DNA from 2 places in the Micromonospora sp. NPDC007208 genome. Region 2 is predicted to be linked to the other one. Evidence: riboswitches for the same ligand, from Rfam matches in the RefSeq annotation. Region 2 holds a riboswitch; the other holds the start of a gene.
What was found. A riboswitch is a leader RNA that binds a small molecule or an ion and turns the genes downstream of it on or off. The one in region 2 is predicted to bind cobalamin.

Region 1: another riboswitch for cobalamin. It lies ahead of cobN (cobaltochelatase subunit CobN); the one in region 2 lies ahead of ACFYL6_RS11740 (ribonucleoside-diphosphate reductase subunit alpha).

What each region holds. Positions count from the first base shown of each region.
Region 1 covers NZ_JBIAFG010000001.1:588,542-591,948, forward strand. Annotated here, with positions in the region: gene ACFYL6_RS02490 (DUF5919 domain-containing protein) at 1-586, opposite strand, end outside; gene ACFYL6_RS02495 (hypothetical protein) at 798-1,073, shown strand; cobalamin riboswitch at 1,336-1,465, shown strand; gene cobN (cobaltochelatase subunit CobN) at 1,800-3,407, shown strand, end outside.
Region 2 covers NZ_JBIAFG010000004.1:526,070-529,476, forward strand. Annotated here, with positions in the region: gene ACFYL6_RS11740 (ribonucleoside-diphosphate reductase subunit alpha) at 1-1,865, opposite strand, end outside; cobalamin riboswitch at 2,057-2,274, opposite strand; gene ACFYL6_RS11745 (enolase C-terminal domain-like protein) at 2,586-3,407, shown strand, end outside.

The DNA.
Region 1 (3,407 bases), on a different contig from region 2:
CGGCCAGGTTCTGGATGTTGAGTTCGGTGAGAGCGCTCAGGTGTCCCTGCGGATAGTTGTCCTCACGCTCGTGTCGTCTGATCGCCTCACCGGCCGGATCGAGGAACAAACAACGGAGGTGGGTGCCAGCGGCGAGGAGCTTCAGGAGGCGGTTGTCGGCGTACTGCTGGCAAATGAGGTTGAGCGACAGGCCGGACGCCCGGATGTCCGTGGCACGGCCGAAGAGGACGTGCGGAGGCAGTTCCGCCACGAAATCTGACCGGCTGGAATAGATCGCGGTGACATCGGCGCACTGGTTCTGCGCAGTCTTCGCGGCCGGCGGGCCACTGACGTCCCGTTCGGCCGGCATCTGGTCGAGTTCCCCGAGCAGGAGCGTCATCCGTGCATGGCGCGGCATCGACAGACCGGTGCAGATGCGGGTGAGAACGTCGATGCTGCTGACCCGGCGGGCACCGCTGGTGATCTCGCTGACCTGAGCCTGGCTGAGACCCGTGGCGACACCGAGGGTGGTTTGGCTGGCGTGGGTGGCTCGCTGGACAAGGCGAAATATCTGAGCGACGTCGCGGGCGGCCAGGGCATCGAGCATGTCGGTGCTGCGCCACAACAGGTCGGGGATGGTGAGCGCAGCGGTTGTCCGGACGCTCACGAATGGCTCCCTTCCCGCCGAGGGTGATGGCCAGCCTATCCAGTGGTCGGATCGCAGCACCGGAGGACATCCGGAGGACGGAAGAAAGTTATCCGCCAAGGAATCACGCGCTGTGATGGATGGCGGCGGTTGCGGTGAGCAGGCTCGTGGTGTGAGTTTCCGGTCCCGTCCCCACCTACCCATGCGTCCCGCCTGGTTGTGCCGCAACTGCGCCGCCGCGTGGCCGTGCTCCCGCGCGCAACTCGACCTCGTCGCCGAGTTCTACGGCCACTCGCTGGCGCTGGCCCTCTACCTGACGTCCTGTCTGAACGAGGCCATCCACGACTTGTACAGCCTCGGCGGTCGCCCCGACCTCGCCGTGCTGCACGCGCGCTTTCTCGGCTGGCTGTCGTTGACCCGTCGGCCGCACCGCTCCGAGCACGAGTAACCCACGGCTGACCGCGTCGTCGACGATGCCCCCGGGGCTGAATCGTCTACGACATCAGCTCCAAAGGACGTTGCCCACACACTGCCCCGCCATGGGAGCACGTCGCCACCGACCAGCCAGATCAACAGCCCGCCGTCGGCGAGAGGCAACCCGTACGGCGATATTTCCGCAGGTCAATGTGGTGAGCGTGGGCGGGCGACGTCGGGGTCCGCGTTGACCGGCGGCGCGGCGGTGTGGCAGCATTCGCGGCCTGACGGCAGTGAAGGAAGTCGGTGCAATTCCGACGCGGTCCCGCCACTGTCACCGGGGAGCGATCCCCCCTCGTGAGTCACGGCCGTGTGTCTGCGGTTGGAAGGCCGGGGGAGAGCGTCGATCCGGAAGCCAGGATACTTCGGCCGTCGGGACGTACCCCAGGGCGTGGACACCCGAGGAGGACCCGATGACGCACGGCGTCTCATTCATCGACGAGCATCGTCATAACCTGTGCGCAGGGCGCCGCAGTGCGCCCGGAACCGGCCGCGCCCGCGCGCCTCGGGCCGGCCGCGGGGGCGTGCGCCAGGTCGCTGGCTTCCGGTACCGCTGAGCCGAGCGCCCGCCGCTGACCGGCCCCGACGCCCGCGTCGGTGCGTCGTTCACCCGGGCCGTCGTACCGGCTGACGCCGTACCCACCCGCATCGTCCCGGTCGCCCCCGTTGGGGCCCAGGACGTCACTTTCCGGAGCCAACCGTGCGCATCCTGCTGCTGTCCACCGCCGACACCGACCTGCTGGCCGCCCGCGCCAGCGGTGCCGACTACCGGTTGGCCAACCCCGCCCGAGTCACCGTCGAGGAGGTGCCCGCCCTGCTCGACGGGGTCGCCCTCGTCGTCGTACGCCTGCTCGGCGGTCGGCAGGCGTGGCCGGACGGCCTCGCCGCGGTGCTCGGCACCGGCGTGCCGACGGTCGTCCTCGGCGGCGAGGCACTGCCCGACGCGGAGCTGATGGCCATCTCCACCGTGCCGTCCGGGGTCGTCACCCAGGCGCTGGCGTACCTGGTCGAGGGCGGCCCGGACAACCTGGGGCAGTTGGCCAGGTTCCTCTCCGACACGGTGCTGCTCACCGGTGAGGGGTTCGCCCCGCCAGCGCCCACCCCGGCGTACGGCGTGCACGGCGAACACCCCGCCGACCCGGACCGGCCCACCGTGGGAATCGTCTTCTACCGGGCGCACGCCCTCGCCGGCAACACCGGCTTCGTCGACGTGCTCGCGGACGCGGTCCGCAACGCCGGAGGCAACCCGCTGCCGATCTTCTGCGGCTCGCTGCGGGGGCTGACCGCGGGCGCCGGCCCACTCGGGCTCTTCGCCCGCTGTGACGCGCTGCTCGTCACGGTGCTCGCCGCCGGCGGTGCGGTCGCCGCGGACGCCTCCGGTGGCGGCGACGAGGACGCCTGGGACGTCGGCGCCCTGGCCGCCCTGGACGTGCCGGTCATCCAGGCGCTCTGCCTCACCAGCACCCGCGCGCAGTGGGCCGACAGCGACGCCGGACTGTCCCCGTTGGACGCCGCCATGCAGGTCGCCATCCCCGAGTTCGACGGCCGGATCGTCACCGTGCCGTTCTCGTTCAAGCAGATCGACGCCGACGGGCTCTCGGTCTACGCCGCCGACGCCGAGCGGGCCGCCCGGGTCGCCGGGATCGCCGTGCGTCACGCCCGGCTGCGGTACGTGCCGCACGCCGACAAGCGGGTCGCCGTGGTGCTCAGCTCGTACCCCACCAAGCACTCCCGGGTCGGTAACGCCGTCGGGTTGGACACCCCGGCCTCGGCGGTCCGGCTGTTCGCCGCGCTGGCCGAGGCCGGCTACGACCTGGGTGACGCGCCACCGCCCGACGACGGCGACGCGCTGATCCACGCGCTGATCGCGGCCGGTGGCCACGACGTGGAGTGGCTCACCCCGGAGCAGTTGGCCGCCGCCGAGGCCCGGATACCGGGGCAGACGTACCGGCGCTGGTTCGACCAGGTCCCCGCCGAGCTGCGCGAGCGGATGCGGGAGCACTGGGGTGAGCCGCCGGGCGAGCTGTACACCGAGGGCGGCGACATCGTGCTCGCCGGGCTGCGCTTCGGCAACGTGGTGCTGCTGATCCAGCCGCCCCGCGGTTTCGGGGAGAACCCGATCGCCATCTACCACGACCCGGACCTGCCGCCCAGCCACCACTACCTGGCCGCGTACCGCTGGTTGACCGCGCCCGTCGCGGACGGCGGCTTCGGCGCGGACGCCGTGGTGCACCTGGGCAAGCACGGCACCCTGGAGTGGCTGCCCGGCAAGGGCCTCGGCCTGGCCGCCGACTGCGCGCCCGACGCC
Region 2 (3,407 bases):
TCGCGCTTGAACAGGTTGGACACCTGCGGCTCGATGCACTCGTAGCACCCGGCGATCGAGGCGATGGTCGCGGTCGGCGCGACCGCCACCAGCAGCGAGTTGCGCAGCCCGTACGCCTCGACCCGCTCGCGCAGCGCGTCCCACCGCGCGGTCTGCGTACCCTCGACGCCCCACAGGTCGGGCTGGAGCTGGCCCCGCGCGGCCCGGGTCTGCGGGTACGCCGGATGGGCGCCGAAGTCGCGCGCCAGGTCGGCGGAGGTCTCCAGCGCGGTCAGGTACAGCTCCTCGCTGATCCGGGTGGACAGCTCCCGGGCGGCCGGCGAGTCGAACGGCAGCCGCAGCGCGAAGAAGACGTCCTGGAGGCCCATCAGCCCGAGCCCGACCGGCCGCCAGCGGGGGTTGCTCGCCGCCGCCTGCGCGGTCGGGTAGTAGTTGATGTCGATGACCCGGTCGAGGAAGGTCACAGCCGTCCGCACCGTGGCGCGCAGCCGCTCCCAGTCGATGCCGCCGTCGGTGAGGTGGGCGGCGAGGTTCACCGAGCCGAGGTTGCACACGGCGGTCTCGGCGTCGCTGGACACCTCGACGATCTCGGTGCAGAGGTTGGACAGGTGCACCACGTTGCCCGGCTCGGCGGTCTGGTTGCAGAGGCGGTTGGCGGCGTCCTTGAAGGTCATCCACCCGTTGCCGGTCTGGGCGAGGGTGCGCATCATCTTGCCGTACAGCTCCCGGGCCGGGACCTGCCGCACGTAGCGACCCTGCGCCTCGGCCTCCCGGTACGCGGCGTCGAACCGCTCCCCCCACAGGTCGGGCAGCTCGGGCACCTCGTGCGGGTCGAACAGCGACCACGGCTCGTCGGCCTCGACCCGGCGCATGAACTCGTCCGGGATCCAGTTGGCCAGGTTGAGGTTGTGGGTGCGCCGGGCGTCCTCGCCGGTGTTGTCCCGCAGTTGCAGGAACTCCTCGATGTCCGGGTGCCACGGCTCCAGGTAGACGCAGGCCGCGCCCTTGCGCCGGCCGCCCTGGTTGACCGCGGCGACGCTCGCGTCCAGCGTGCGCAGCCACGGCACGATCCCGTTCGACTGCCCGTTCGTGCCCCGGATCAGCGCGCCCCGGGAGCGGACCCGGGAGTACGCGATGCCGATGCCACCGGCGAACTTGGACAGGTTGGCGACCTGGGCGTACCGCTGGTAGATCGAGTCCAACTCGTCGAGCGGGGAGTCGACGAGATAGCAGGAGGACATCTGGGTGTGCCGGGTCCCGGAGTTGAACAGGGTCGGTGAGCTGGGCAGGTAGGCCAGGCTGGACATCAGCCGGTAGAAGCCGACCGCCTCGTCCGCCGTCCGGGACAGGCCGCAGGCCACCCGCAGCAGCCAGTACTGCGGGGTCTCCAGCACCAGTCGGCTGGTGGGGTGGCGCAGCAGGTAGCGGTCGTACACCGTGCGCAGGCCGAAGTACTCGAACCGGCGGTCGCCGGCCACGTCGACGGCCTGGTCGAGCGTCGTGGCGTGTGCGGCGACGAACGCGGCGGTGTCGGCACCGATCAGGCCCTCGGCGTGGCCGACCCGGATCGCCGCGCTGAACGAGGTGATGCCCTGCCGACGCACCTCCTTGTCGACGTAGCCGGCCAGCAGCCGCGCGGCGAGACGCGAGTACTGCGGCTCCTCACCGATCATCTCGGCGGCGGTCTGGATGGACAGCCGGTCCAGTTCGGCGGTGCTCGCGCCGTCGTAGAGGCCGCTGATGGTGCGGGTGGCCACCCGCATCGGGTCGACGTCGGTCAGGTCGTCGGCCCACCGCTCGACCGCCCGGACGATCTTGTTCACGTCCACGGGTTCGGTGCCGCCGTCGCGCTTGCGGACCTGCATCGGCGTGCGCCGCACTGTCGCGTCGCCGCTGGCCGGGACTACCTCGGTGACTGTCACCACTCGCTCCTCGGAGTTCGAGACCTGGTGGCCCGGACGCGAGGAGACAGACACCGACGGACGCCACGCCAGCCCGGCGTGGGTCAGGTGGCGTCAGCCGTCCCACGCGGCCTCGGACCGCCGCCCACCCGGGTGCGGGTACGCGGCGCGCTGGCAGGTCTTCGGACTCGCGGGCACGACCGGGGTAGCCGGTCTCCTACTGGCCGTCGCTTCCCAGGCCGAGGGGTGGCCCAGTGCTGATGACGGCGGTCGTTCCCACTCACCGCTGCGGGACAGTCCCGGAATTCCACCGGGTTCCCTGTTGCCTCGACCGCCCCGGATGGACGGCCGAACCAGCTGCGCTCGACACCATATATAGGGACGCAGCCGTTGTCACACCCCACATGTCGGTCTCGGGCGTGTCGGCGGCGGGCGGTGACCACCGTCACCCACGCGGCCGACCGCGCCAGCCCGACCGTCGCCGGGCAACGGAGACGGAGAATGTCGGAAACCTCGTCGCGCGCACCGGGCAGTCGGCACCACAGCGAAAACGCCTGTCGACGCCACCCGGCAAACATCATATGTCTACGGCCTAACAGTGATCGACATCGTTGACGTGCCGAGACAACTCTCCGTATACTCCCAGTGATCATCTGATCTTTAGCCTAGCCGGGCGAGGAGCGCATGCCGCAGATCACTGCCGTCACCGTCGAAGACGTCCGCTTCCCCACCTCCCTGACCGCTGACGGGTCAGACGCCATGAACAAGGACGGCGACTACTCGGCGGCCTACGTCATCCTGCACACCGATGGCGTCGACGGCGTGGGCGCCCCGCTCACGGGGCACGGCCTGACCTTCACCATCGGTCGAGGCAACGACATCGTCGCAGCGGCGGCGGTCCACCAGGCGCAGCGCCTCGTGGGTCTGGACGTGGCGACGATGGCAGCGGACATGGGCGCGGTCTACCGCCTCCTCACCTCCGACTCGCAGCTGCGTTGGCTCGGTCCGGAGAAGGGCGTCGTCCACCTGTCGCTGGCGGCCGTGCTGAACGCGTCGTGGGACCTGGTCGCCCGGGTCGCCGACAAGCCACTGTGGCGGCTGCTCGTCGACATGTCCCCCGAGCAACTCGTCGACATCGCGGACCTGCGCTACCTGTCCGACGCGCTGACCCGGGACGAGGCGCTGGCCATCCTGCGGGCCAAGGAGGGCACGAAGGCCGCCCGCCTCGCCGAGCTCGACCGGACCGGCTACCCCGCCTACACCACCTCGGCGGGTTGGCTCGGGTACGGCGACGACAAGCTGCGCCGGCTGTGCCAGGAGGCGGTGGACACCGGCTACGGCTACGTGAAGCTCAAGGTGGGCGCCAACCTCGACGACGACATCCGCCGCTGCGCGATCGCGCGGGAGATCCTCGGACCGGACCGCAACCTGATGATCGACGCCAACCAGGTGTGGGACGTCGGTCAGGCCATCGAGTGGGTCACCGCCCTCGCCCGGTTCACGCCA